Regions from separate parts of the Tenacibaculum aestuarii genome, predicted to be linked through region 2. Evidence: riboswitches for the same ligand, from Rfam matches in the RefSeq annotation. Region 2 holds a riboswitch; the other holds the start of a gene.
What was found. Region 2 has a riboswitch for cobalamin ahead of ACKTSU_RS11030 (hypothetical protein). Riboswitches for the same ligand answer to the same signal wherever they lie in the genome.

Region 1 (8,056 bases), 720 kb from region 2:
TTTGCCCAGTCTTTTAATCCAACTTTTTCTAGATATTCCATAGCTATTTCTAAACGTTCTTTTCTTCCTATACCTTTATAATATAATGGTAAAGCAACATTTTCTAAAGCAGTTTTATATGAAATTAGGTTAAATGACTGAAAAACAAAACCTAAAAATTTATTACGTAATACTGCGGCTTTCTTTTCATTTAAGTTTTCAATTAACTGTCCGTTTAAGTAGTATTTTCCTTCATCATGCGTATCTAACAAACCTACAATATTTAATAAAGTAGACTTACCAGAACCTGAAGATCCCATAATAGATACAAATTCTCCTTCTTTTATATGTAAATTCAATCCCTTTAAAACATGAAGTGAGTCTTTTCCTATAGGATAAGATTTGTGAAGATTTTCTATTCGAATCATAGTTTTAGTTAATTTTTAAATAAAAGTACATACTGATTTACCTAATTACTTCTAAATTATTGTTAAATCACTATTTACTTTCTTACAAGACGCTTACTTTTGAATAATGTTACAATATAATCTTTTATTTTTTCGCAAAAACTTATAAATGAACAGTATACCTAGCAATAAAAAAGTAATCTTATTTGATGGTGTGTGTAATTTCTGCAACAATAGTGTGCTAAAAGTGATAAAGTATGACACTAAAAATCAGTTTGTTTTTACCTCTCTTCAATCAGCTGTAGGAAAAGAAATTACACAATATTTAGGGATAGATACTTCAAAGATTGATTCTATTATACTATATGAACCAAATGTTGCTTATGATATTAAATCTACGGCTGCGCTAAGAATTATGAATGATTTTGGCGGGATATGGAAACTAACACAAGTTTTTTTGATATTTCCAGAGAGTTTAAGAAATTTGGTATACGACTACATTGCTAAAAATCGCTACAAGTGGTTTGGAAAAAAAGAAGCTTGTATGATTCCTTCTAAAGAAATACAAGAAAAGTTTTTATAAAAAAATAAGCTCACCAAATTGGTGAGCTTACTACACATAGCAATATTTCCCATTTTTTGGGGGACGACTTAATTAAAATAAATTTTTGAAGCTCCTAAGGCAACTTCTTTAGTATCTTTTTTAGTTTTAGCTGATAAATCGTAAATATTTAATTTACTGTTACCTGAAAAGCTAGCGTCTAATACAAAAACTTCGTTATTTCTTACTCCTAAACCATAAAGGTATCCTGCATCAGTAGTTAATAATTCAGATGTTGGTAAAGTAGTAGCGTTTACATCAGTTTTATAAATGTTATTTCCTAAACTATAATAAATGTTATTACCTTCTAAAACCATTTGAGAAGGATGCTCTCCTTCATTGAAAACTAATTCCGAATCAACCTCGTTATTAGCTGTATTTATAAAAGAAATAGCTGCTAATGTGTGTCCTACCACATTCCAACTTGCATCATAAATAGTTTTTCCTTGAGATAAAACTACTAACTTCCCTGAACTGTCTACATATAATTCATCTGGGTTATCTTTAACTGTTATTTCTTTCACTACTGATTTTGTAGCAATATCAATTACAACTACTTTATTATTTGTTCCGAATGCTCCTAAATGAGAAACATATAATTTTCCATTTTTAGCAATAATTCTTTCTGGTCCTAAAGCTACGTCTACTTTTCCTTCTACTTCTAAAGAGTTTAAGTCTACAATTGCAACAAAATCATCATTATCATTATCTGTAGCTCCCCAGTTAGTTACATAACCTTTATTTCCTACTACGGTCATATACCTTGGTTTTGACAAACCTGTTGTAATAGTTCCTGCTTTATCAAAAGTATATCTATCTACTACTGTTACTGTATTTTGGTTATCAGCTACTATATAAGCTCTATCGTCGTCAAACGCTATAGACTGAACATACTCTCCAAACTCAGCATTATTTACTTTTTTATAAATTGTATTCTCTACAATTGATAAATCATTAGATACAAAAGAAACAGATCCTGAAACAGCTGTAGTTCCTTCACCGCTAATCAAAATTCCGTTTTCATAATCTCCTTTAGGTAAACTAGGTGTTGGATCATCACTACATGACGTAAAAAGGATACCTCCTAAGAATAATAATCCTAATAATTTAGTTATTTTCATTTGTTAAAATTTATAATTGATGTTTATGTTAAAATTTCTCTGTGGCATAGGCCTCCTAGGCATAACCATATATTTTTCTCCTAATACATTGTTTACCTTAATACCTAATAGTAATTGTTTTTTTTGAGTTTGAAGGATTTCATACTCAGTCCCCACATTAACTATAAAAAAGCTAGGAACAATTAAATCATTAGAATTGTCCTCTGTAGTATACACAGCTCCATTAAAAAGTGACTGAGTAAACAAATTCACTTTTTTATAGTTTACCGATAAGTTACTATTCAATAAATGTTTAGGCACAAAAGTTAAATACTTGTCTGTCTCACTATCTTTCGCTAAAACATAAGAATAGTTAGAGCTTGCATTAAATTTATATTCTCCTATTTGAACTTTATAACTCAAACTAGCTTCTATACCTTTGTTCTGAGTTTCATTTAAATTGATTGGAGTCCAAACTCCTGGTCTGTTTGGATCGCCAGAAGGAGTCCACACAATTTTATCTTCTGTGTTAATCATGTAAGCACCCATATCAAAGTTTAAACCTTTGTTTGAGTAGCCTAACCCTACCTCTCCTTGAATAGAGGTCTCTGGGATTAAATTTTCATTTCCTTGCCCTGGCCAAAACAAGTCGTTATAGGTTGGTACTCTATAATTTTTCGATCCGTTAACTCTTACATACCATTTCGAAATAGGCGTTACTTTTATACCAGCAGCATAAACAAACGGAACCTTATAATCAGAATTAAAATCCTTTCTTAACTTAACATTGAAGGAAACATTTTTATGTATATCTTGTGTATAAACAAGGTGCTGAGAAAATTGTTTTCTATTTTTCTCTTTAATTACATCTGTACTACCAAAAGCAGATTCATACTCTGAAAAAAATGAAATTTTTGCTTTAATTCTAGGAAGTTTATAGTTCAGGTTGTACGACGCTATTACTCTTCTCGATTTTCCATAATTAAAATTATCAGAAAACTTATTAGAGAAATATTGATACTTCTGTGTTAAATACGCTAACTTAACTTCTTGCTCTAACTTTCCTTTTTCAAAACCATACACCAATAAGTTTCTTTGGTTAGAGTCTATATATTTTTCTCTTGCTGAAGTTGGATTAGGTAATGTTCCTGAGAAATGACGCTCACCAGAAAAACTTGTACTATAAAATTTTAATTCAGATTGATTATTGAATTTATATCCGAAGCCTAAGTTAATTCCATAGTTTTCATAAACTCCATTGGTATTTCTATACTCAGAATTGAACAATTTAAAATCATTTTCTGAAGAATTTCTAGAAACTCCCACTCCTATGCTATATTTTGAATTGGAGATTTTTGACTTAAAAAGAGAATTGAATGTATTGTAACTTCCTCCTGTTAGTACAAACTGATTTTTCACATTAAAGTCTTCTGTGTAATTTAAAACATCATTTAAATGCACCGTTCCTCCTATTGCTCCTGAACCAAATTCTATACTTCCTCCTCCTTTTCTTACATCAATCGCGTCATTTAAGCTTACTGTTAAAGAATTAAAACCTGTTTGACCATTGTTTATAGAGTTTATATTTATCCCGTTCCATACAACAGCTGTATTAGAAGCACTTGTACCTCTAAAACTCACAGAACTTGTTCCTCCTTTTCCGTACTCCTTTAAATAAATTGATGAATTGTATCTTATTAAATCAGTAAATGATTCAATATTTCGTGTCAACACAGAGTCTGAAAGACTTACCACATGCTGACCTATGGAGTTTTCTTTTAGTTTTTTTGTAGCATTGATAATAACTTCATCTAACCGATAAGAAATAGTATCATTTTGTCCTACTAGGACAATCACATAAAAAAAAGAAAAAAATGTAAATACTTTTTTAGCCATATTCTACCAAACTTTTATCCCGAAAGTTTTAATTAAATTATAATAATTGGCAGGTCTCCTGGCTTGCGTCTTGCAACATACCTTCCCATTTAAAAAACAGTGGTTTGAGTATTTGTTACAAGCTTAATAGCTTACAGTTGCGGGAACAGCTTCGGTTTTGCACCGAATTCCCTTTTAATTCTCTTTAATAGATGATTAAAGAAAAACCAAAAATCACGGCAAATGTATAGTATTCTTATAAATTAGCAACCATCAAATCATGATAATTTGCGAATTTTGTTTGTAAGTTTTCTGGAAGTGTATAATACGTTGGATGAATCATTTTTGCTAAACATTCAACTCCTTCTACTAAAGTACCAGCAGAAGACTGTGTAAACATGGCAAAATCGGCAATGTACACTTGTTTGTTTTTTACCGCTCTTAAAGACGTCCATTCTTCTCTTTCTTCTAAAAACTTCATATCTTCAAGTGTTCTCTCAATTCCGTATCCGCAAGGAGCAATAATCAATACCTCTGGATTGTATTTTACGATTTTATCCCAAGAAATTACGATGCTATCTCCTGATGGATGTGATAATAAATCTATTCCACCAGCATACCCTATTTGATGTGGAATCCAGTGTCCGCAATTAAACAACGGATCAATCCACTCTAACAACATCACACTTTTCGATTGGATTCTATGTTCACGTTGCACATCTACAATATCATAAATACGCTTTTTCAACCCACTTACATACGCCTCTCCTACTGCTTCCTGTTTCATAGCTTTTGCAATGGTTAACGCATTATCAAAAACATCTTCTAAAGAGTTCGGAGTAATAGATATTAGTTCTGGAACCTTTGGCAGTTTGTAAGCTGATTTTGCCACAGATTCTGTATCTATCTGGCAAACATCACATACATCTTGTGTAAAAACAATATCTGGAGCTATACTTTCTAAAACAGGTTCATCAACATAATACAAGGTCTTCCCTTCTGCCTTGGTTTTAGAAAAAATAGCCGTTATTTCTTTACTCGTTAACACTTTTCCTTCTAACTTATATCGAACAGCTACTTCTTTTTCTTTTAAAGCTACTTCTGGACACTCAAAAGTAATTCCGTTTAAATAGTTCTGTAAGCCCATGTCATAAATCATCTGAGTTACTGCTGGCATAAAAGAAGATACTGTCATAATTCGTGGTTTTAGTTCAGCAAAAATAAACAGTTCTCTATTTTAATTTGTTTTTTATTAAAAATCTTTCCAATCTTTGTGTCAACATAAAATGCTATTTCATGATATATTATATCTCAGGAGGTGAACGCTCAGGTAAAAGTAGCTATGCTCAAAAGCTAGCCGAATCTTTATCTGACACCCCTATTTACCTAGCCACTTCTCGTATTTGGGATGAAGATTTCAAGCAACGAGTTGACAGACATATTTCTGATAGAGATGAACGCTGGACCACTGTTGAAGAGGAAAAATGGTTGAGTAAAGTGATTTCTGAAAAACAAACTGTCGTTGTTGATTGTGTTACACTATGGTTAACGAACTTCTTTGTAGACACAAAATATGATATTGAAAAAGCATTAGAAATTGCCAAAGAAGAAATCAATAAATTGGTTGAAATAGACGCCAATATTATCATTATTTCTAATGAAATTGGTATGGGATTACATGCCAATTCTGAATCTGGTAGAAAATTCACACAACTACAAGGCTGGACTAACCAACATATAGCTAAACTAGCTGATAAAGCCATTTTTATGGTATCTGGACTTCCTTTAACTTTAAAATAAAACATGACAACAACAATAACTCCTCTATCAAAAGATTTACAGAACGAACTTCAAGAAGAAATTAACTTCAAGACCAAGCCTATTGGTGCTTTAGGTAATTTAGAAAAAATCGCCATGCAAGTGGGATTAATTCAAAATACCACTACCCCTGTGTTATCAAAACCTACTATTATGGTTTTTGCAGGAGATCACGGAATTGCTACCACAGGAAAAGTGAGTCCGTACCCACAAGAAGTTACGCAACAAATGGTGTTTAACTTTTTGCAAGGAGGTGCTGCTATTAATGTATTTTGTAAACAAAATAACATCCTTTTAAATATTGTAGATGCTGGTGTGAATGCTGATTTTGAAGCACATTCACAACTTACCAATGCTAAAATAACGAAAGGAACACAAGATTATAGTATTACCAAAGCTATGACCTCAGAACAATGCCAAGAAGCTTTAGAAAAAGGAAGACAATTGGTAAGAAAGGTGTATAGTGAAGGTTGTAATGTTATTGGTTTTGGTGAAATGGGTATTAGCAATACGTCATCTGCGGCTTTGTTAATGAGTTATTTTACCAATACACCTATTGAAAAATGTGTAGGTAGAGGAACTGGGGTAGATGATAAAGGGTTACAAACAAAAATTGACACATTACGTGAAGTATACAACTTACATATTGAAGCTATTTCAACACCTATGGAAGCTTTGACTGCTTTTGGTGGGTTTGAAATTGTAATGATGTGTGGAGCTATGTTAGAAGCTGCTTCTTTAAAAATGACCTTACTTATTGATGGTTTTATTGTTACTGCTGCCCTATTAGCAGCTCATGCCATGGAATCTGATATTCTAGACTATTGTATTTTCTGTCATAATTCTGGAGAACAAGGACATCAAAAAATGTTAGAATTTTTAAACGCTGAACCGCTTTTAAATTTAGGGTTGCGCTTAGGTGAAGGAACAGGTTGTGCGGTTGCATTTCCTATTATTCAATCGAGTGTGAACTTTTTAAACGAAATGGCGACTTTTAAAAGTGCCAATGTTAGCGAAGCTTAGTTATGATAAAAAGACAAATCCATTATTTTTTAACTGCTGTATTGTTTTTCACACGCATTCCGTGTCCAAAATGGGTAAATCATTCTCCTGAAATACTCAACAAAAGCAGTCGTTATTTTTCTTTAGTAGGTATTGTAGTTGGAAGTATTGCAGCACTGGCTTATTTTGCCTCTTCTTATATTTTTCCTACGGATATTGCGATTGTAATTAGTATGATTAGTTCTATTTGGATTACAGGAGCTTTTCACGAAGATGGATTTGCCGATGTTTGCGATGGTTTTGGTGGTGGATGGACCAAAGAAAAGATTTTAACCATTATGAAAGATTCCAGACTCGGAACTTTCGGAGTGAGTGGTTTGGTCTTTATCCTAGCCATAAAGTTTTTAGCTTTGTATCACTTACAAAACCTATCCGTTAATTTAATTCTAGTAATTATTTCAGGACACAGTATTAGCCGATTTATCGCAACTGTTCTACTATACACACATGACTATGTAAGAGATATTGACAGTTCTAAAATAAAACCAACCACCCAACAAATGAGTAGTAAATCGCTACTCATATCAGCTATTTTTGGAATAGCACCCTTATTTTTCTTTCAAAAACCAATGGTATTTTTAGTATTACTTCCCTTATTACTCACCTATTTGTACATGGGGCACTTTTTTAAAAAATGGATTGGTGGTCAAACAGGAGATTGTGCGGGTGCTTTGCAACAAGTAGCTGAAATTGTTTTTTACTTAAGTTTACTTGCCTTATGGAAGTTTTTTTAGTACGACACACAACACCTGAAATTGCCAAAGGTATATGCTATGGTCAAGCAGATATAGAACTTTCGACTACTTTTGAAGAAGAAGTGAGTAGTATTCTAAAAAAAGTTCCTGTGAACGATACTGATGTAACGTATTACAGCAGTCCCTTACAACGCTGTAAGCTTTTGGCTGAAAAACTTTCAGCTAACGTAATTTTTGACGATCGATTAAAAGAACTTGATTTTGGTGATTGGGAACTCCAAAAATGGAACGATATTGATAAAAAAGAGCTCGATATTTGGATGAACGATTTTGTAAAAACACCTGCTAAAAACGGAGAGTCCTATATCGATTTACACAATAGAACTACCGATTTTTTAACGGATTTAAAAGCAAAAAACCTACATAAAGTAGTACTTGTAACCCATGCGGGTGTAATGAGAAGTCTTTGGGCTTATACGAACAATATTCCGTTGGAAAAATCATTTGAATTAAAACTAA
Region 2 (8,056 bases):
AAGTGCCGATTGATACACCAGCAATATCTGTGTTTTTAGAATGAGTTGTCCAAATAGGGGCTCTAAATTTTCTGCTTTGCGCTTGTGTAGTTAAGCAACAAACTAGTAATAGTAAGCAAATATTTTTCATAATTTATTGATTTTGTTTATGGTAAAATTATTGTGATTAATCAAGTTTTAATTGTTTGATTAGCGGTTTTATAAAAATATTTTTGTGATTATCACAAAATGATTATTTTTAAAAATGTTTCAGAAGGTTTTATTAGAGCGAATAAAAAAAGAGTTAAGAGGCAAATCACTTAACGATACATTGGCTGTTGTTTTACAGATTAGTTATGATGCTGCGCACAGAAGGACGAGTTTAAAAAGCAAGATTTCTTTAGATGAGGCAGTTTTGTTAGCTAAACATTTTAACTTTTCATTAGATACATTGTATGGAGAAGTAGTGAAAAATTATGTATCAGTAGAAAAGACACTTCAAATAAAGGATGAAGATAGTTTGCGAGAATATTTTGATACCTCTTATAACTTATTAGTTGAAACAGCAAAAGATAAGAGTTTTAAAATCTACTATTCAGCAAAAGACATCCCGCTGTTTTATTTAATTGATGATTCGTTATTAAGTAGATTTAAAATGTATGTTTGGATGAAGTTGCTGTGTGTAGAATTTAGAAATGTTCGTTTTGATAGATTCTACCCTAAATTATCTACTATACAGTCAGGAAAGCGGCTTGGAGATTTTTACAGCTTTTTGAATGTGTCTGAAATTTGGGATACAACAACTATCAATAGTACGCTAAAACAGATTTACTTTTATTATGAAGCAGGGCAAATCTCTGCGATTGAAGCAATGAGTCTTTGTAGAGAGTTAAAGGTGTTGTTGAATAGTATTTCTGAAAAGGTTTTAGAAAATAAAGGATTTGAACTTTACTATAATGAACTTTTATTGATGAATAATAATGTACTGGTGTTTAACCAAGAGCAACAGCTTCTATTTGTCCCAAATTCTATGCTTTCATATTTTAAAACAGCAGATAGCGAAACATGTTTAGAAGCTAAAAACTACATGGAGAATCAAATTAAGCATTCGAAACTTTTAAATACCTCTGGAGAAAAAGAGCAAAATAAGTTCTATAATAAAATGATGCAGAAAATTAATGCTCTGATCAGTTTAATAAAAGCAGATAGTATTTTAGATTTTGAATAAAAAAACCTCACCAATTGGCGAGGTTTTACACAACTAAAATCTGAACTAAGATTTTTCTTAGTAAGCATCTTCATGTACAGCTTTGATGGCTCTACCAGAAGGTTCGTTTTGGTTTTGAAAACTTTTATCCCAAGCTAATGCAGTTGGTGTACTACACGCAATTGAAGGCACAGAAGGCACAGTTAATGCAGCAGCTTCACTAGGAAAATGTTCTTCAAAAATGGTACGATAGAAATATTCTTCTTTTGCTCTTGGTGTTTGAGTAGGGAAACGATGTGCAGCATTTTCCATCATTTCATCGGTAACAGCAGCCTCAACAACTTCTTTTAAAGTGTCAATCCAGTTATAACCAACTCCGTCAGAGAATTGTTCTTTTTGTCTCCAAGCAACTTCTTTTGGTAAATAACTTTCAAAAGCCTTACGTAATACCCATTTTTCCATACGTTCACCGTTAATCATTTTATCTTCAGGGTTAATACGCATAGCCACATCCATAAATTCTTTATCTAAGAATGGAACACGTCCCTCAATTCCCCAAGCCATTAAACTTTTGTTAGCACGTAAACAATCATATTGATATAGTTTATCTAATTTACGTACTGTTTCTTTGTGAAATTCTTCAGCATCTGGAGCTTTGTGGAAGTATAAATATCCTCCAAAAAGTTCGTCAGCACCTTCACCTGATAAGACCATTTTTATACCCATTGATTTAATAACACGTGCCATTAAATACATAGGAGTAGAAGCACGAACTGTTGTAATATCGTAGGTTTCTAGGTTGTAAATTACATCTTTTATAGCATCCAATCCTTCTTGAATGGTAAAGGTAATTTCATGGTGAATAGTACCTAAATGTTCTGAAACTTTTTTTGCTGCAGCTAAATCAGGAGATCCATCTAACCCAACAGAAAACGAATGTAGTTGTGGATACCACGCGGCATCTTTGTCGTCAGATTCTACACGCTTCGCCGCATATTTTTTAGCAATTGCAGAGGTAATAGAAGAATCTAATCCTCCAGATAATAAAACTCCGTAAGGTACATCACTCATTAATTGACGATGAACAGCAGCTTCTAAAGCATCACGTACTTCATCAATAGAAGTTTGGTTATCTCTAACAGCTTCATATTCCATCCAGTCACGAGAATACCATCTTTGTAATCCATCTTCACGAGTGTAATAGTGCCCAGGAGGAAATACTTCAATCTTGTTGCAAACTCCTTCTAAAGCTTTTAATTCAGAAGCAACATAAAAGGTTCCATGTTTATCCCACCCCATGTATAAAGGGATAATTCCCATATGATCACGAGCTATTAAATATTCATCAGTCATTGAGTCATATACAGCGAAGCCGAAGATTCCGTTTAGGTCATCTAAAAACTCCACACCTTTTTCTTTGTATAAAGCTAAGATAACCTCACAGTCAGATTGTGTTAAAAACTCGTGTTGTTCTTTAAGTTGTTTTCTAATTTCTTTGTGGTTGTATATCTCTCCATTGGCAGCTAACACAAATCTACGATCATAACTAAATAATGGTTGTTGACCAGAAGCTGGATCAACGATTGCTAATCGCTCATGCGCCATTATTACTTTTTCATCGCTGTAAATTCCACTCCAATCCGGACCTCTATGACGAACTTTCTTAGCCATTTCTAAAATTTGAGGTCTTAATATATCTGAAGGTTGTTTTAAATCAAACGCACATACAATTCCACACATAATTTCTGTTTTTAATTAATTATTGCAATGCAAATAAACTAATCATGTTGTTTTGTGTAAATGATATTTTTATTTTCAGTTTTAATTTTAAACTTAAAATTAAAAAAAGATGATTATTTGTAATTATTTTTTAAGATAAAAGTTATTGTTGCTTGATTTTTTTTAGCAAAAGGTTGATGTGTATAAAGTTAGGTTGAAGAATTAGGAGAGATACAGATTATTATTGTTAAAGTTTATGATTCTTTACTTGGACTAAAATATATTTGCCGCGGTTTTTCTTTGAAGAAAAGAAAATTAAAAGGGAATTAGGTGAAAATCCTAAACTGTACCCGCAACTGTAAGCTACGTCTATTCTAAATAGATACTTATTATTTCTTACACCACTGTTTTTTTTACGGGAAGGTAGTAATAAGATGTTAGTCAGGAGACCTGCCAAAATTTTATTTGTTGTTGTCCTTTCGGGATTAAGAGGATGAACAATAATACACACAAGCATTTAAAGAGTTTAATGTTTGGAAGTGTTTTTATTTTCTGAAATTTTAAATTAATTATAAAGATGATACGTATTTACAGTATTGCATTGTTATGTCTATTTATGACATTTTTTTCTTGTTCAAGTGATTCAATAAAACATGAACCAACTCCAATTTATGATAATTCTTTTATTGTAGGTTATGAAGGTGAAGGAACAGTAATTGGGTATTTAGATGAAAATCAGGTTTTTACATCTAATGTGTATGAATCGTTAAATAAAAACACAATTTCTTTTTCAGAATATGAAAACAAACTATTTACAGTATCACAATCAGGTCCTGATTTTGTTACAAAATTTGATTTGCAAAATTTAGCTGTAGAAAAAGTAGTAACAACTTCTGCGGTTACTGATCCTTCGTATTTAACAATGTTTTCTGAAACTGAAGGGTTAATGATTTCAACTGCTGGAAGTGGAAGAAGCAAAACATACAGCTTGTCATTTTTCAATATAAATGAAGGAATAAAAGATAAAATAGAAGGAATTTCAGATAAAGTATTGTTTTCTAAGTCGGGACTTTTAGTAGATGGTGAAAATATGTTAATTGCTGACGATAAAGAGTTGAAAGTATTAAACCTTAAAGATAAATCATTAAAAACAGCAGTAACATTTGAAGATGTTATTTCAGGAATTTTAAAAGATAAAAACAACCAAATTTGGGTTGGAACTGAGAAGAGAGTAGGTGAAAAAGCACAATTTGTAAGTCTTGCAAACGATTATTCAGTAGCAGAAACAATTACTCTAGATGGGGTAAATTTGTATAAAACAAGCATGCTTACAATGAGTTCTTCTAGTAATACTATTTATTGGGTTGAGGTGAATACAGGTTCAATTCATCGTTTTAATACAGAGAGCAAAGAAGCAACAGAGTTTGTAAATCCGATAATGGATGGAGTGATGCTTATAACCATCGTAAGAGAGCATCCTACAACAGGAAAAATATATGTTTTAGGAGCAGAAGATTTTTTTGATACAGATAAAAGTATGTTAGTAATTTATAACGAAGATGCTTCTGTTTTTAAAAAGGTAAAAGGAGTAGGAAATTCACCTATAGATATAGTCTTTTCTAAAGAAGATTTTTCAATTAACTAATTTTCTTTTTGTTACGGGCTAATTTTTTTAATCTAAAAAAATTTGTCAATTCAAAATCACTTTATACATTTGCATCATAATGATGAATCAACAATTAAATAACTGGTGGTGGAAAACTCATAACTTACGTTAGTGAGACCATCTTGTTATATCTATAATACAACGAAAAGGCTTATCTCATGATAAGCCTTTTTTTTTAGCCCAACCCAACCTTCCCAAAGGGAAGGAGAAGTAAAAAAAAACAAACAATGAATAATCAAAAAGATAAAAATATAAACGAATCATTTTCCCCCTTAAGGGGAATAAAAAGGGGGCTTAAGTTTACAACAGTTTCTAAAAAACAATTGGCGGATATGGTTACGCCAGTAAGTTTGTACTTAAGAACAAGAGATAAGTATGCAAATAGTTTGCTGTTAGAAAGTTCTGATTATCACAGTAAAGAAAACAGTTATTCATTTTTATGTATAGAACCTTTGGTTACGATTAAGGCAGAAAATGACGAACTGTTATTGTTTTATAAAAAAGAAGAAAAGAAAAGAGAATCGATTCAAGGAGATTTTTATGAAAAGTTTGATGCTTACAGTAACTTGATTGAAGTAAATTGTTCAGATGAAATCAAATCATTCAATGGGTTGTATGGATATACCACATTTGATGCAGTTAAATATTTTGAAACCATAAAGTTTAACTCAAAAAAAGCACCTTCCAACATCCCATTATTACAATACAGTTTTTTCCGATTTATTGTGGCTATCAATCATTTTAAAAATGAAATGATTTTAATAGAGAATATTCCTGAAGGTGAAGAATCTAGATTGTCTGAAGTAGAAAATTTAGTGAATTCTCAATCGTTTGCTCAATATGATTTTACTTTTCAAGGAGAAGAAACTTCTAACATTACAGATGAAGAATTTAAGCAGAATGTATTAAAAGCAAAAGAACACTGCAAGAGAGGAGATGTTTTTCAATTGGTACTATCGCGTCAATTTCAACAACAGTTTAAAGGAGATGAATTTAATGTGTATAGAGCTTTGCGTTCCATCAATCCGTCACCTTATTTATTCTATTTTGATTATGGAAGTTTTAAATTAATGGGATCTTCACCAGAAGCACAAATTAAAATTGACGCAGGTCAAGCAGTAATCAATCCAATAGCAGGAACTTTTCGAAGAACAGGAGACGATGAGAAAGATAGAAAATTAGCTAAAGAATTAGCTAATGATCCGAAAGAGAATGCAGAACATGTAATGTTGGTTGATTTAGCAAGAAATGATTTAAGTAAACACGCTACTAACGTAACAGTTGAAACCTATAAAGAAGTGCAGTATTTTAGTCATGTAATTCACTTGGTATCAACAGTAACAGGTAAAATTACAGGAAACCCTATAGAAATTGTAGGAGATACCTTTCCTGCAGGAACATTAAGTGGAGCTCCAAAATACAAAGCTATGGAATTGATTGATACCTATGAAAATCAAACTCGAGGGTTTTATGGCGGATGTGTTGGTTTTATTGGTTTAAACGGAAATGTAAATCAAGCTATTGCGATTCGTTCTTTCGTGAGTAAAAACAATACCTTGTTTTATCAAGCAGGAGCAGGAATTGTAATTAATTCAAAAGAAGAAAACGAACTACAAGAAGTAAATAACAAATTAGCAGCATTAAAAAAAGCATTAGTGTTAGCAGAAGAAATATAAAATTAGAATTGAGATGTTAGTATTTAGATGTGGGATATACATGTTTTATCAATACTCAAACCTCAATACTCAATACTATAAATATGAAGATATTAATATTAGATAATTACGACTCATTTACCTACAATCTGGTACATTATGTAGAAGATATCACAGGAAAGTTACCTGATGTATATCGTAATGATGAAATTTCTGTAGAAGAAATTAAAAATTATGATGCTATTATTCTATCACCAGGACCAGGAATTCCTGATGAAGCAGGTATTTTAAAAGAAACCATTAAAACGTATGCAGGTAAAATTCCAATTTTTGGAGTGTGTTTGGGTTTGCAAGCAATTACTGAAGTTTTTGGAGGAGAGTTAGAAAATTTAAGTGAGGTTTTTCACGGAGTTGCTACAGAAATGAAAGTAACCAAGAGTGATACAGTTACCTTTAAAGATATTCCAGAAGCATTTGAAGCAGCTCGTTATCATTCTTGGATAGCTTCTCATATTAATTTTCCAGAGGAACTAGAAGTAACAGCAATTGATGAAGATGGAGGAATTATGGCATTACGTCATAAAGAGTTTGCCATTGAAGCGGTACAGTTTCATCCAGAAAGCATTCTAACACCAGATGGAAAAAAGATGCTTCAGAATTTTATAGAAAGTATAAATAATTAATGTCATTTCGAGCGAAGTGAGAAATCTGTTAAAGGAGAGTCAACTTATTCTGTAGAAAACATAAAAGAAATGAAAAAAATACTAAACACTCTATTTGAACAAAAACGATTGACCAAAGAGCAATCGAAAGAAGTATTGATAAACATCGCACAAGAAAAATACAATGCTTCACAAATAGCTGCATTTATTACCGTGTTTTTAATGCGACCAGTTTCAGTAGATGAATTGTCAGGGTTTAGAGAAGCTTTGTTGGAGTTAGCGATTAAAGTAGATTTATCTGATTTTAATACCATAGACTTGTGTGGAACAGGAGGTGATGGAAAAAACACCTTTAATATTTCAACGTTAACTTCATTTATTGTTGCGGGAACAGGTAATAAAGTAGCAAAACATGGGAATTATGGAGTTTCTTCTGCTTCAGGATCCTCTAATATGTTAGAGTTTTTAGGATATAATTTTACGAACGACGAAACTACATTGAAGAGACAGTTAGACGAAGCAAACATTTGTTTTTTACACGCTCCGTTATTTCACCCAGCGATGAAGGTAGTAGCTCCCATTCGTAGAGAATTAGGGGTAAAAACATTTTTTAATATGTTGGGGCCGCTGGTAAATCCTAGTCAACCACAAAATCAGTTGGTTGGGGTGTTTAATTTAGAGGTGGCTAGAGTGTACAATTATATGTTGCAACAATCTAACGTAAATTATGCTGTGGTACATGCATTAGATGGGTACGACGAAATATCGTTAACAGGAGATTTTAAGTTATTCACAAAAGAGGCAGAGCAACAAGTTTCTCCGTCAGATTTAGGACAAAAACAAATCGCTCCATCAGCTATTTTTGGAGGGAATACCGTTAAAGAAGCTGCGGACATATTTGTGAACATAATCAAAGGAAAAGGAACAGAAGCGCAAAATAATGTAGTATTAACCAACGCGGCATTTGCCCTAAAAACTTTCAATAAAAATAAGAGTTTTGAAACCGCTTTTGAAGAAGCGAAAGATTCGTTATTAGGATTAAAAGCAAAACAATCGTTAGAAAAATTAGTAAATTAAAATAAAAAACCGTCACTCCGAACGGACACTGAGCGTAGTTGAAGTGAAGGAACCTCTCAATAAAAGAAGAAAATAAAATGACAATACTAGA

Region 1: another riboswitch for cobalamin. It lies ahead of ACKTSU_RS07595 (TonB-dependent receptor domain-containing protein); the one in region 2 lies ahead of ACKTSU_RS11030 (hypothetical protein).

What each region holds. Positions count from the first base shown of each region.
Region 1 is NZ_CAZEFY010000003.1:317,490-325,545, forward strand. Features, by position in the region: gene ACKTSU_RS07580 (ABC transporter ATP-binding protein) at 1-407, opposite strand, end outside; gene ACKTSU_RS07585 (thiol-disulfide oxidoreductase DCC family protein) at 556-969, shown strand; gene ACKTSU_RS07590 (YncE family protein) at 1,038-2,108, opposite strand; gene ACKTSU_RS07595 (TonB-dependent receptor domain-containing protein) at 2,112-3,983, opposite strand; cobalamin riboswitch at 4,015-4,209, opposite strand; gene ACKTSU_RS07600 (ABC transporter substrate-binding protein) at 4,219-5,157, opposite strand; gene ACKTSU_RS07605 (bifunctional adenosylcobinamide kinase/adenosylcobinamide-phosphate guanylyltransferase) at 5,259-5,762, shown strand; gene cobT (nicotinate-nucleotide--dimethylbenzimidazole phosphoribosyltransferase) at 5,766-6,803, shown strand; gene ACKTSU_RS07615 (adenosylcobinamide-GDP ribazoletransferase) at 6,806-7,576, shown strand; gene cobC (alpha-ribazole phosphatase) at 7,561-8,056, shown strand, end outside.
Region 2 is NZ_CAZEFY010000003.1:1,033,815-1,041,870, reverse strand. Features, by position in the region: gene ACKTSU_RS11045 (LA_2272 family surface repeat-containing protein) at 1-130, opposite strand, end outside; gene ACKTSU_RS11040 (hypothetical protein) at 245-1,207, shown strand; gene asnB (asparagine synthase B) at 1,265-2,926, opposite strand; cobalamin riboswitch at 3,179-3,377, shown strand; gene ACKTSU_RS11030 (hypothetical protein) at 3,483-4,550, shown strand; gene ACKTSU_RS11025 (anthranilate synthase component I family protein) at 4,904-6,247, shown strand; gene ACKTSU_RS11020 (anthranilate synthase component II) at 6,331-6,909, shown strand; gene trpD (anthranilate phosphoribosyltransferase) at 6,979-7,965, shown strand; gene trpC (indole-3-glycerol phosphate synthase TrpC) at 8,043-8,056, shown strand, end outside.